Regions from separate parts of the Priestia sp. 40 genome, predicted to be linked through region 3. Evidence: riboswitches for the same ligand, from Rfam matches in the RefSeq annotation. Region 3 holds a riboswitch; each other region holds the start of a gene.
What was found. A riboswitch is a leader RNA that binds a small molecule or an ion and turns the genes downstream of it on or off. The one in region 3 is predicted to bind thiamine pyrophosphate.

Region 1 (4,454 bases), 100 kb from region 3:
TATTGTTGTACCGTTATTCTTTAAACGTAGCGAAGCAGCACCACAGTAAGGCAATTGAGGCAATTGCATTCGATCATAAAGCAGATATTGTTGCTTCTATTGCAGCGGCAATTGGTGTTTTATTATCCATTATTGGTGATAAAATGGACGTTCAACTGCTGTTATATGGAGACAAAATAGCAAGTATCTTTGTTGCTTATTTAATTTTTAACATTGCCAGACAAATGATGGGAGAGTCTTTTCAAATCTTAATGGAAGGCAATATTGATGAAGAGCTACTGAAAGAACTTGAAGAAAGCATTTATGAATTTGAAGATGTGAAGCGGATTGATCGCGTTCGAGCAAGAGAACATGGCCATTACATATTAGTGGATGTACGTATTTCAATTGACCACTTTAAAACAATTAAGGAAGGTCATGATTTAGGACGAGAAATCAAAGCAACACTTATGAAAAAGCACGATAATATTCAGGAAGTATTAATCCATTTGAATCCTTATTATCCAGATTAAATAAGAAGCAGCGAAGTGTTATCTCGCTGCTTCTTATTATTTATAGATGTAGAAATTAATGAAATGAGTAGAATAAAATGATGAGGATTTTTATTTATAAAGAATCAAGTTTAATAAAATTGTATAAAGGGAATTGTATTTATTTATTGATGTGATAGGATAAAAAAGCATGTACATGCATTCACTACGAATGAAAGCAATGGACGGGTACATATAGATAATAATAAATGGTTTTGGGAGTCAAAGAAGGTGATGTTGAAGTGAAGGTAAGCATCAGATCAATCGTTAAAAAAGTCATGTTCACTCTGTTTATTGCGTATACGGCAGTGGTCATTTATGCAACTCTCATAAGGGAAAACGAACATGTTTACGGAAAAGCAATGAACTTGGATTTATTTAGCACGATCCGTCTGATGTGGGACAGTGGGAATATAATGCTCACTCTGACAAATATACTGGGAAATATTGTGATGTTTGCGCCGCTTGGAATGTTTATTCCTATGTTTATGAAGTGGTTTGATGGTTTTATTCAAGTGTTTACGACGGGTTTCTTAATCAGTTTTCTGATTGAAATTTTACAGTACAAGCTAACGGAACGAGTATTTGATATTGATGATATCTTTTTGAACACGCTAGGTACATTTATAGGCTGGGTTATTATTAAAATACTATATTGGGTTAAGAACATGCTGAAAGCACGTTTCAAAAAAAGATGAAAGGACTTCTTTACGAAGTCCTTTTTGCATCTTGTTGATAGAAACACTTAATGCAGCGCTTTACGGAAGAATGTGAGGATTCAACGATAATGTGCTGACAATTTTGCTGAACAAATAATAACTTTCTTTCAAGCAGCTTAATTTGTTCTTTAAGCTGTTCTACTTCATTATTGATAGATATTTGAACCACTGTTAACAAACTCTTTAGCTTTTTCTTTCATTCCTTCTTCTCTTACTTCGTTTACATCTTTTTCATTTTCTTGAGCCATGTTACGAATATCTTGGGAAATACGCATTGAACAGAATTTAGGTCCACACATTGAACAGAAATGGGCTGTTTTAGCACCTTCAGCGGGAAGTGTTTCATCGTGATATTCTTTTGCGCGCTCTGGATCTAGTGACAGGTTAAATTGATCATTCCATCTAAATTCAAATCTTGCTTTAGACAGCGCGTTATCGCGTTTTTGTGCTCCTGGATGGCCTTTTGCTAGGTCAGCGGCATGAGCAGCAATTTTGTAGGTAATAACCCCTTCTCGAACGTCTTCTTTATTTGGAAGACCTAAGTGTTCTTTTGGCGTTACGTAGCAAAGCATAGCTGTCCCAAACCATCCAATCATTGCAGCACCAATACCTGATGTAATATGGTCATAGCCTGGAGCGATGTCGGTTGTAAGCGGTCCAAGAGTATAGAAGGGAGCTTCTTGGCATATTTCCATTTGTTTATCTACATTTTCTTTGATAAGGTGCATAGGGACGTGTCCAGGACCTTCAATCATAACTTGTACATCGTGTTTCCAAGCAATTTTAGTTAGTTCGCCAAGCGTTTCTAATTCACCGAACTGTGCCTCATCATTAGCATCTGCAATGGAACCAGGACGTAGCCCATCGCCAAGGGAAATAGAAATATCGTATGCTTTACAGATTTCACAGATTTCTTCAAAGCGAGTATATAAAAAGTTCTCTTCATGATGAGCTAAACACCACTGCGCCAAGATGGATCCTCCGCGTGAAACAATACCTGTCGTACGTTTCGCTGTTAGAGGAATATAGCGTAAAAGAACACCTGCGTGAATAGTAAAGTAATCAACACCTTGTTCTGCTTGTTCAATTAATGTATCGCGGTATGCTTCCCACGTTAGATCTTCTGCTACGCCTTTTACTTTTTCAAGCGCTTGGTAAATAGGAACGGTCCCTACAGGAACAGGCGAGTTGCGGATAATCCATTCGCGTGTTGTATGGATATCTTTTCCTGTTGATAAATCCATAATTGTATCGGCTCCCCAACGCGTTGCCCATGTCATTTTTTCTACTTCATCTTCAATAGCTGAACGAATAGCTGAATTTCCGATATTAGCATTAATTTTTACATGGAATTTGCGGCCGATAATCATCGGTTCGCTCTCAGGGTGATTGATATTATTAGGGATAATCGCACGTCCTCTTGCTACTTCTTCACGCACAACTTCAGGATCCATCTGTTCACGAATAGCGATAAACTCCATTTCGGGTGTGATGACTCCTTTTTTCGCATAGTGCATTTGCGTTACATTTTGATTTTTTTTTGCGCGCAGCGGTAAACGACTAGTGTTAAAGCGCTCGTACTGATCTCTTGGATCACCATCATAATAACCGTTATCCTGTGGCTGAACAGTACGGCCTTGATATGTTTCTACATCGTTTCGTTCTGCAATCCACTTTTCGCGCAGAGCCGGTAATCCTTTTTGTAAATTAATTTCATAACGGGGATCTGTATAAACACCGCTCGTGTCGTATACACGTACGGGACTATTTTCTTCTTCACCAAAAGATCCTGTAGTAGGAGACTGATGAATTTCACGCATAGGTACTTTAAGGTCTTCTCTGGATCCTTGGACATATACTTTGTGACTGTTTGGAAAAGGCTTTTTCATAGAAACTGATACATTTTGTTTTGACATTACATATTCCTCCGGTTTCGCATAAAGTGTAGCTATACCGAACCATAAAAAAATCGGGTTCTGTGATAGACAGAACCCGATGGAATAGGCGAAAAAAGAATAAACATATACTATTCTTTTCAAGACTACTTCCCTCCGCTGGTATAACCCAAATCAGGTTCAAAGGGTTAAAGAGTTTTATTGCACTCTTCTCTCAGTCTGAGCTATCAGACACCCCTAGTAGAAATAACATTCGAATTATTCAATTTACGGCTTAAGTTTACCATCATTCGGTAAAAAATCAACCCTTAATATAAAAAAGCTAGACAATTAGCGTTGTCTAGCAGCGTCGATTGCAATTACAATAGCTGTAATAATATGCATGATAAATCCTAAAAATGGAATCCAAGCAACCAGTGAGGTAACAAGCCCTAGTATGTTTCCATAAGCAGATAACCCGCGTCTATTCGCTAAAATGAGTGTGATAGCATGAAGAATAAATCCAATAAAAAGAGGGGTATAACTAAAGCCCATAACAATCCCAGCGCCAATTAAAGGAATTCCGAGTAACGCTTCATACCCAGCAGTAACCCATTTCATTGTACGTACATTTCCATTCATAGTAAAAAGCCTCCTAAAAAAGATACTATTATATACGAGAAAAGAGAGAAAAAAGTTTCAAATTACTTAGGGGATATGTCGTATAAGCAAGCACTAGTTGATTAAAATGATAGATGACAGTAAAGGGTATGGAAAAAACATAATGATTTAGTCATTTTTTCACACCAAAGAAAAATAGTCTAGATGATTCATTTTTAGCTAAGGGCCCGGAATGTATACCGAACACAGCGACTGCTTTTTAAAACAAATAAAAGCTGATATCTTGTTTTTGGGTTCTAGCATGTAAGGTTTTTATTACAAATTATTAAAGATTCTTATCTTTTTGCAAATACACATTGTATTTCATAGTTTTAACAATTATGATAAAAAAGCAAGTGTCAAAATAGGAAAATAGTTGAGCATGTAAAACGAAGCGATAAGCTTATTAATTTGAAAGAAAGGCAAGGTATATAGCTTTATGTGGGAAATTATTGTAGCAATCATTTTAGGGATTGTAGAAGGTTTAACAGAGTTTGCTCCTGTTTCGTCAACTGGGCATATGATTATTGTGGATGACCTGTGGTTAAATTCAAAAGAATTATTTTCATCTCCAGTAGCTAATACATTTAAAATTGTTATTCAGCTAGGGTCGATCTTAGCAGTAGTTGTTATTTTTAAAGATCGTTTTATTAATTTATTAGGATTGGGAA
Region 2 (4,454 bases), 350 kb from region 3:
ATCACTTTTGTATATTGAACAAGCTGATTAATATCTAATTGTTCGTTCACAGCATGTGCATTTGCTAAATTTCCCGGACCGTAAATAGCCGCCGGAATTCCCGCATCAGCTAGCCATCCCCCGTCTGTTACGCTAGTTGACACATCAATTGGAGGCTTTTTCCCTTCCATTTGTTCATGAGTCTTTGCAAGCAGCTGCACTCCTGCATGATTTTCATCAATTTCTAATGACGGAAAGATTTCTCCTCTGTCTTCAATCATCGATGTGCCTCCCCATTCAAAGGTTGGCAGATTGTCTTTTAACCATGGATCCGCTTTTGCAATAGCTAAAATGTATTCTTCCACTTCTTTTGATACTTGGTCGTACGATTCATTGGGATAATAGTGAACGGTGATCCACAGCCTGCATTCATCTGCAATAAAAGCAGCATGTCTTCCGCCTTCGATTACTGCTGGATTAATCGTATTTGTCCCTGGCAAAAATCCTGGATAGCTCTTTGTAACAGCCCAGTGACGCTCCAATTCTTGCAGCCCTCCGATCACTTTTGCCATCTTTTCAATAGCGCTTGCGGCTAAAAGCCCTCCTCCAGCATGAATCATACTTCGGCGTGTACCGTCATGATAGGTTTTACTGCTTTTTATCGTAATCCATCCCGTGATCACTCCGCCTTGACCTTGAATATGTAAATCACTCGTATCCGCTACAAGCGCAAAGTCAGCTGTATACCCTTTCTGACAGCATTGCAGCGTACCTGCCTCTCCTACTTCTTCTCCTACAACGGATTCAAAAATCAAGTCTCCCGGCAGTTTGATTCCTGCTTCCGTTAAAAGCTGAACTGCAAACAACGCTCCTGCCAAGCCGCCTTTCATATCAGCAACTCCGCGTCCGATGATTTTATTGTCTTTCACGACAGCTTCAAACGGATCTGTTTCCCATTTTTCATTTTCTTGTACCTCAGCAACATCCATATGACCGTTAATAATCAGGCTTTGATAGTCAGCTGATTTTTGTCCTTTTAACGTACCCACTACGATGGGGTCGTTAGAATATAAGTCCCACATATCAATGGAGAAACCGCAGTTTTTAAGAAAATTCGCTACGTGCAGCTGCGCTTCACGAGAATTTCGTGCAGGAGGCGCTGGCGTTTTATACGAAACAAGCGTTGTTAATAACTGGATTAACTCTCCTTTGCGCTCCTCTACCTGTTTGACAAGCAAATCAATTGTTTCTTCCATTTATGACACCTTCCTTTACGCATAAAAAAACACTTCTTTCGCAGGAAAGAAGTGTTTTTGTTTATGTACACAAAATTATTATAACGAGTTCGTAAGGAAATCCCATACAAAACATGCATTACAATACCTCTTTCCTACGCTAGTATTACCTAGTTCAGGTTATAAGGGTTAAGACTTCTCGTCTCTCTCAGCTTCGAAAGCACCCCTAGTGGTGTTGTATCTCTATGAAATTAATCTATTATCATATGTTTACCTGTAATAGTTTTATCATAGTAAAGCGTTTTATTCAATAGAAAGGTTCATGATAGGGTAATGAAAATAGTTTCCTTTTTAGTAAAATAAAAAGCACACACCTTCTTCAAGCAGTGTGTGCTCTTTGTTTTTGTAAGATTACTAGTTAGCTATTGGCTTCTTTAAAAATACACGTTTTTTCCATTTAGACAGTAATAAGCTCAAGTTTTTGACCCGATCTCACTAACGAAAGCAGTTCATGATCTTCTTCTATCACATGCCCAATCACGTTAACATTAGCATTTGCAGGCAAATTCCTTTTAGCTATTTGAACCTCTCCTCTGTAACGTCCGTAGCCATCATTGTCCATTGTAATTGCTCCAATTCCGCGCTCGACTGTATGATATGGCGGCACTGGTTCTACAGATCGTGTATCCACCAAACGCAGAACGTCTCTTGATATATCCGGACGCACGCTGTACGTTCCCTGTATATGAGGTGAACGAATGCGTAGCGGAATAATGCGGTTTTCTTGATATTGAACTAAACGTTTTAATAAACTTGAACTGGCGTATGGATCTCCAATATAAACCTCCGTTACTCCGCATCCGTATAAATCTACTGCAGAGATAAAAGGACATCTATTACGGTCCTTCTCTCTAGTAGGAAGACCTTGATAAATAGGACCTCTCTTTTCGCCTTCTCCAGGAGTATAAGCACACACTGGAATACAAAGTTCATTGAATAAATCTGTCTGCTGTTGAAAAAACGTTTCTTCAAGCCCTGTTTCAGGCCGCGGATAAAAATTATGCCAAGCAAGCAGCTGATGATGATGAAGGCCTGCAGATAACAGCGCTTCTATTTCTTGTTTTGACAATGTACTTGCATTAAGGGCAATATAAAACTCATTCGCAAGTAAAATCGTTTCTTCTACGCTAAAGCCATCGTCTAGTCTAATACCTGATACGCCAAGTGAAGATAGAGTCATAAGGCTTTCGATACCTAAATGAACTGGTGTATCCTTGGATACATCTGCATACACGCTTATTCCACACTCTCTAGCCACATGAAGCAATTCTTTTGCCCGTTCAGCCAAATCTCCTTTTTCCTCTGGAATGTGAAGTGAAGTGAATGCGCGTGTAACGCCGCATTCACTCGCTTCTACTAATCTTTGTTTGGCATCTCTATCGTTCAAATAAAACGAAATGCCAATCATTCAAACTCCCTCGCCATTTCATCGTTAAATCCAAAGAAATAGGTACAAATAAAGCCTGCTGCGTAAGCAATAACTAATCCAAGTAAATAAAGAAGAATTTGATGCGCATGAACTAAAAACGTAAGCGGTAAACCTGATACTCCCACTGCTACAGTTGCAATATGGAAGTGCGCCTGAAACGCTCCGCCGATTCCAGCTCCAAGACAAGCGGTTAAGAATGGCCGCCCTAAAGGAAGTGTGACTCCAAAAATAAGTGGCTCTCCGATTCCGAGCAGTCCTGAAGGAAGTGCGCCTCCAATTGCTCGCTTTAAACGTTTTTTCTTTGTTTTGATATAAATAGCAAAAGCTGCACCGACCTGACCGGCTCCGCCCATTGCTAGGATAGGAAGAAGCGGATCATCTCCAATTGAATTGATAAGCTCTAAATGAACAGGAGTAAGGCCTTGATGCAGTCCCGTAATGACGAGCGGCAAGAACGTTGCCCCTAAAACAAAGCCTGCTACAACTCCTCCAACCTCTAAAACTCCTAAAAGACCTTTTGTGATTCCGTCTGAAATCAAGCCGCCGATTGGCATGAATACCACATACGTAATAATTCCTGTAATTAACACCGTAACGGTTGGTGTAATAATAATATCCAGTGACTGAGGGACAAATTTACGTACTCGTTTTTCTAACACGGCCATAAAGATTGCTGCAAGCAATACGCCTATTAAGCCACCCCGCCCCGGCAGAAGTGCTTCCCCAAAAAGTTTAATATCAGCTATGGCAGGATTAATGACTAAAATACCGGCTAAGCCTCCTAGAGCTGGCGAACCTCCAAACTCTTTTGCGGCATTAATACCTACTAAAATACCAAGATAAGCAAATAAACCGCTTCCGATAACGGTTAAAAGAATAGCAATCTGTGAATCCGCCGGAAGCCACTTCGCTTGCACAGCTGCTTTTGTCACTCCAGTAATAAGTCCAGATGCTACAAGAGCAGGTATCAACGGAATAAAAATACTTGCAATTCGGCGAAGCAAGAGCTTAAACGGAGTTGCATTTTTTTCTTTTAGCTCCGATTTCCGCTGTGTTGCACGATTTTCTAAGTTAATACCGCCGGATTCATCAATTAGCTTTCCAAACTCCTCTGTTACTTTGTTCACTTTGCCAGGACCAATAATGATTTGCAGCGTCTCTTCTTCCACTAACCCGAGCACGCCTTCAAGTTTTCGTATATCTGCTTTTTTAACGATTGAATCATCTTTTACAGTCACGCGCAGCCGCGTCATACAATGCGTATACGCTTCAATATTGGATGCTCCCCCAAGCATCTCCAAAACAGCCTTTGCTAATTGATGATTATCTAAAGACATGTTAATCCCCCTTTGTATTTTCCTCTTAGATGGATACGCCACTGAGGAAACAGACCACAAAATCCCCTTTTTGCAATCGCTTTCTTTTTTTATTTTTTATCTTTCAAAAACTGAATGGCATCTCTTGTTTTGTCAATATACTCAATCGTCTGGTCGTACTGCTGCGCTGCAATACTTAAAAATAAAACATCAATCACATAAAGCTGGGCTAAACGAGACGATGTAGCTGCGCTTCGAAACGGCGCTTCTTGAGAATAAGACGTATACAAACAAATATCTGCTAAAGACGAAACGGTAGACTGTCCGTACTTAGTTAAGCTAATCGTCTTTACTCCGCGATTTTTAGCTAAAGATAAGACATTGCTTACTTCAGGCGTCTCTCCTGAAAAAGAGATGCCCACAACTACATCGTCT
Region 3 (4,454 bases):
AAACAGGATAAACACGGTGTTTCACTTGGTATGATAGTATAACTAATTCCATAACTTCCGACACATGCTCCATAAATCCAAGGAATATCATATTTTTGTGATAAATCATTCATTACAAGGCGTGTGTCAAAATTATCGGTCGCATCAATCATAACATCTATCCCCTCAACAAGCTGTTCTAAAACTTGAGGGGTACCGTCTGCTACGTGCGCTTCTACTTTTACATCATGATTAATATCGTGAAGCCGTTTTTTAGCGGCAATTGCTTTTGGGATTCTTTTATCAGCATCTCTTTCACTATACAATTGCTGCCGCTGAAGGTTGCTCCACTCTACATAGTCCCGGTCAATGAGCGTTATTTTCTTTACCCCCGCTCGCGCAAGGGCCTCGGCGTTCCCTGTTCCAAGAGCACCTGCTCCTACAATCAGAACATGCTTTTCTTGAATTTGCTGCTGTCCGCCTTTTCCAATAGGTTGAAACAGTTCTTGGCGGGAATAACGATTAATCAACCGATACTCATCCCTTCTGTTGGACTGCTTGCCGTTGCATATTGTTTCTTTTCAATACGTCCTGCTTCAAATGCTGCTCTTCCTGCTTCAATCGCTAGCTTCATAGCACGAGCCATTTTCACAGGATCTTTTGCTCCTGAAACAGCTGTATTTAATAACACACCATCTGCTCCTAGCTCCATAGCTTGAGCCGCATCTGAAGCCGTTCCAATACCTGCATCTACAATTACTGGAACAGTTGATTGTTCAATGATAAAACGCATGTTCAACGGATTAATAATACCTTGACCTGAACCGATAGGCGAAGCTCCTGGCATAATGGCATGTACGCCTAACTCCTCTAAACGACGCGCAAGTAAAACATCATCTGATGTGTAAGGTAAAACGGTAAAGCCCTCCTTTAACAGCTCTTCACTAGCTTTTAATGTTTCAACTGGATCAGGAAGCAGCGTTTTATCACATCCAATTACTTCTACTTTCACCATGTCACAAAGTCCAGAAGCTTTAGCTAATTTAGCAATACGTACCGCTTCTTCTGCAGTTTTTGCTCCAGCCGTGTTAGGTAACAGAGTGAAACGCTTCACATCAAGCGCTTCTAGTAAATTAGGCTGATTTTGATCAAAAATATCCATTCGTCTAACAGCAAATGTTAAAATTTCTGTTTCCGACTCTTCTACCGCTTGACGCTGAGTCGTAAAGTCCGGAAATTTCCCTGTTCCTAATAATAAACGTGAATTAAATGTATATTGTCCAATTTTTAACATACTCTTCATCCTCCTCCTACAAATGAAACGACTTCTAATGTATCTCCATCTTTTAAACTTGCATCACTATGTTCTTCTTTTTGTAAAATGTTCTTGTTTAGCTCAACAATTACCACTCGTTCATGCAGGTTCTGAGCCTGCAACAAGTGCTCGACCGTTTCAATTTCATCTCCAACAGTAACGTTCTTACCATTAATGATTAGATTCAATGAACTCCCTCCATTACTCTCGTTAGCTGAAATGATGTAAAAAATGAATGATTCGGCTCTTTCCCTACCAAAGCATCAGCCATAATTTTTCCAGTTGCAGCACTTAATAAAATACCGTTTCGGTAGTGGCCAAACGCCATGTGTAGATTCGCTATTTCAGGATGCTCTCCTAAATAAGGCCAGCCATCATTTGTTTGTGGACGAAGACCTGCCCATGCTTTTTCAAATGTGGCTTCTTTAATAGCCGGCAGAAGCACAGCAGCTTTATCCAGCAGAAATTGAATACCTTGTGCAGAAACGGTCTTAGTAAAATCATGCTGCAGCTTAGTTGCCCCGATTACGATTCTTCCACCAGCCTTTGGCACTAAATAAAAACCTTCATCTAAAAAAATCGTTTTAGAAAGCAGCGGCTTATGACTTTGAAGAGCAATACACTCTCCTTTTACAGGAAATACCTGACCTAAATGTTCAGAAGAAATAAAACGTTTAGCCCATGAGCCTGCTGCGATCACTACTTTTCCTCCATAAAAAGAGCCTTTAGACGTCTGTACACCTTTTACTGTTTCATTTTCCGTAATAAGAGAATGAACGTCACAGTATTCAAATACATCTGCTCCGTGATACAAGGCTCCATGAGCAAGAGCATGTGTTAACTTAGCCGGAGCTAGCTGGCCGTCTCCAGGTATTGTAATGGCTCCGTATATGTCTGGAGAGAGCCCCGGTTCTAACAACCGCGCTTCTTTTACGTCGATCCATCTTACATCTTTGTCCCATTGATGATGCTGATCGGCTTTTTTCTTTAATACGTGTGCATCTTCTTCTGTTACAGCGACTTTTAATAAGCCTTTTTGAATAAGCTCTACGTCGATTGCCGTTTTTTCTTTTAGTTCCTTCACCAGTTCAGGAAACATACTTCTGCTCTTAATAGCAAGGTCTAAAAGAGGACCTTCTTCATCAATTTCAGCTTGAGCACCTAAAATACCAGCAGCTGCACTTGAAGCTTCACAACCAATTTGATTGCGCTCAAGAATGGCTACTGACGCTCCTTGTTTTGACAAATGATAAGCGATAGAAGAGCTAATTATGCCTCCTCCGACTAACAGTACATCATAATGCTGCTTCATTTTCTCCACCTCCAGATGTCCATATATGAGAATATTGTTTGATTGCTTTAAGCGGATCTTGCGCAAGCATGACACCAGACATCACAGCTATACCGTGTGCTCCTGTTTGCAGCACCTCTTTGGCATTTACAGGTGTAATTCCACCAATCGCAATAACTGGTATCTTCACAGCGTCTACTACTTCTTTTAACGCTGCTATCCCTCGGCTTTTTAATTCTTTTTTTGAATGAGTTGAATAAATATGTCCGTATAGAATATAGTGAGCTCCATCTTTTTCAGCTTCTAGAGCTTCTTCCACAGAGTGAACTGATTTTCCGACAATAAGAGAAGGAAATGCGTCTCTAACGCACGAAACGTCTAAACTATGATAGGCAAGCTGCACCCCTTTTGCTTTTAAAGCATGCGCTACATCAACTCGGTCATTTACAATAATTTTAGAGCGACAAAATGGCAGGCTTTCTAGTAAACATTGAATCTGCTTTGCTGTTTTCTTTTTTTCTCTAATATGAATGGCACCCGCAAAAGGCACGATAGCCGTTAAAATGTCCCGAACCTCTTCAATTGGCTGCTTATCTGTTGTAATGACATGAAATTTAGGAATATCCATATGATCGAAACCTTTCCATTCAGAATAAAGAGAAATTTCAATCACTTTATCTTGTGTAGAGGGCTTTATTACATACAAAAAAACCACCCTACAACGTAGAGTGGTTAGCATGTATCGTTATGTAAACATGATCGCCACTTCCCTACGCTGGTACAAACCAGATCAGGTTCAAAGGGTCCGAAATGCATTCGTCTCAGCTTCAAAAAGCTCCCCTAGTGATTGCTATTTATTGATTTTGTTTTTGCACTTAAAATTATAACACAACTAGATGTAAATACAATATCTCTTTATGCTCTTACGGCTCTCTTCCTTTTATAGATGTATCTTTTAAGCTTCTTTACTAAGAGGCCCGGCGCACCGCACCATTCTGCTTTTTATATGGTTAGTAATCGGTATAGTCGTCAAATTCTTCTTTGTCTTTTTCCTTTTTCCGATCCCATATAAACAGCAGGAGTAACATAATAAAAGTTAGAATATAAAAACCGTAAAAAATAAATGCCGCCACAACATTTATAAATAAAAATAAAAAACCGATGATCTGACCTGCAACAGCAACAATCAACAAAATGTATTTCCAAACTTCTGCTTTTCTATCCATTCTCTACTTCTCCGTCTTTTTGTTTTTCCCTACTAGAAACGTTCTCTTTATTTAAATAAAAACGTTCCTGCCAGTAAACCCACTGTAAATAAACCAATTGTTCCAAATGCTGAAATCCCCACGTACACCAACATTTTCTGATAAGATTTTTCTCGAATTAACTGCACGGTTTCCACACTAAACGTTGAAAAAGTGGTAAAAGCCCCGAAAAAACCAATGCCGATCATTAGAAATATTGAATCATTATAAGCATGACTCGGAACCTTTCCATAATAACTACCGTAAAAAAGACCAAGTCCAAACGCACCAAGCAAGTTAACAAACAGCATTGATACTGGAAAAGGAGGATTTGAAGCTGTTTTTGTAACCTTTAATCCCAAAAGATAACGGCATATGCCTCCAGCTGCCCCCCAAGTGCCAAGCTCACTATGCTCATTTACTTCACCTCATGTACTTTTACTAAATTTTTTCCTGCCGTTTCACCGCATAGATAGCCTGCTAAAGCAAAAAGGATTCCGCCTACTAAAGAGACAATGAAATAAATGGCTCCACCCCATAAATAATGCTGAGTGAGAGAAACGAAGTCTCCTGCAAACGTTGAATACGTGGTAAAACCGCCGCATAAGCCCACGCCTAGTCCAAG

Region 1: it holds a riboswitch for thiamine pyrophosphate, as region 3 does, so the genes downstream of both, thiC (phosphomethylpyrimidine synthase ThiC) here and ACO1DI_RS16970 (thiamine phosphate synthase) in region 3, are expected to answer to the same signal.
Region 2: it holds a riboswitch for thiamine pyrophosphate, as region 3 does, so the genes downstream of both, ACO1DI_RS15235 (acetylornithine deacetylase) here and ACO1DI_RS16970 (thiamine phosphate synthase) in region 3, are expected to answer to the same signal.

The regions. Positions count from the first base shown of each region.
Region 1 covers NZ_JBMPZA010000015.1:511,415-515,868, reverse strand. Annotated here, with positions in the region: gene ACO1DI_RS17485 (cation diffusion facilitator family transporter) at 1-512, shown strand, start outside; gene ACO1DI_RS17480 (VanZ family protein) at 773-1,228, shown strand; gene thiC (phosphomethylpyrimidine synthase ThiC) at 1,396-3,165, opposite strand; TPP riboswitch at 3,279-3,393, opposite strand; gene ACO1DI_RS17470 (hypothetical protein) at 3,475-3,765, opposite strand; gene ACO1DI_RS17465 (undecaprenyl-diphosphate phosphatase) at 4,223-4,454, shown strand, end outside.
Region 2 covers NZ_JBMPZA010000015.1:60,261-64,714, forward strand. Annotated here, with positions in the region: gene ACO1DI_RS15235 (acetylornithine deacetylase) at 1-1,235, opposite strand, end outside; TPP riboswitch at 1,350-1,452, opposite strand; gene ACO1DI_RS15240 (MupG family TIM beta-alpha barrel fold protein) at 1,672-2,682, opposite strand; gene ACO1DI_RS15245 (PTS transporter subunit EIIC) at 2,679-4,040, opposite strand; gene ACO1DI_RS15250 (MurR/RpiR family transcriptional regulator) at 4,130-4,454, opposite strand, start outside.
Region 3 covers NZ_JBMPZA010000015.1:406,978-411,431, forward strand. Annotated here, with positions in the region: gene ACO1DI_RS16950 (thiazole biosynthesis adenylyltransferase ThiF) at 1-509, opposite strand, end outside; gene ACO1DI_RS16955 (thiazole synthase) at 506-1,273, opposite strand; gene thiS (sulfur carrier protein ThiS) at 1,279-1,482, opposite strand; gene thiO (glycine oxidase ThiO) at 1,479-2,606, opposite strand; gene ACO1DI_RS16970 (thiamine phosphate synthase) at 2,590-3,213, opposite strand; TPP riboswitch at 3,336-3,437, opposite strand; gene ACO1DI_RS16975 (hypothetical protein) at 3,596-3,811, opposite strand; gene ACO1DI_RS16980 (fluoride efflux transporter FluC) at 3,859-4,191, opposite strand; gene ACO1DI_RS16985 (fluoride efflux transporter FluC) at 4,248-4,454, opposite strand, start outside.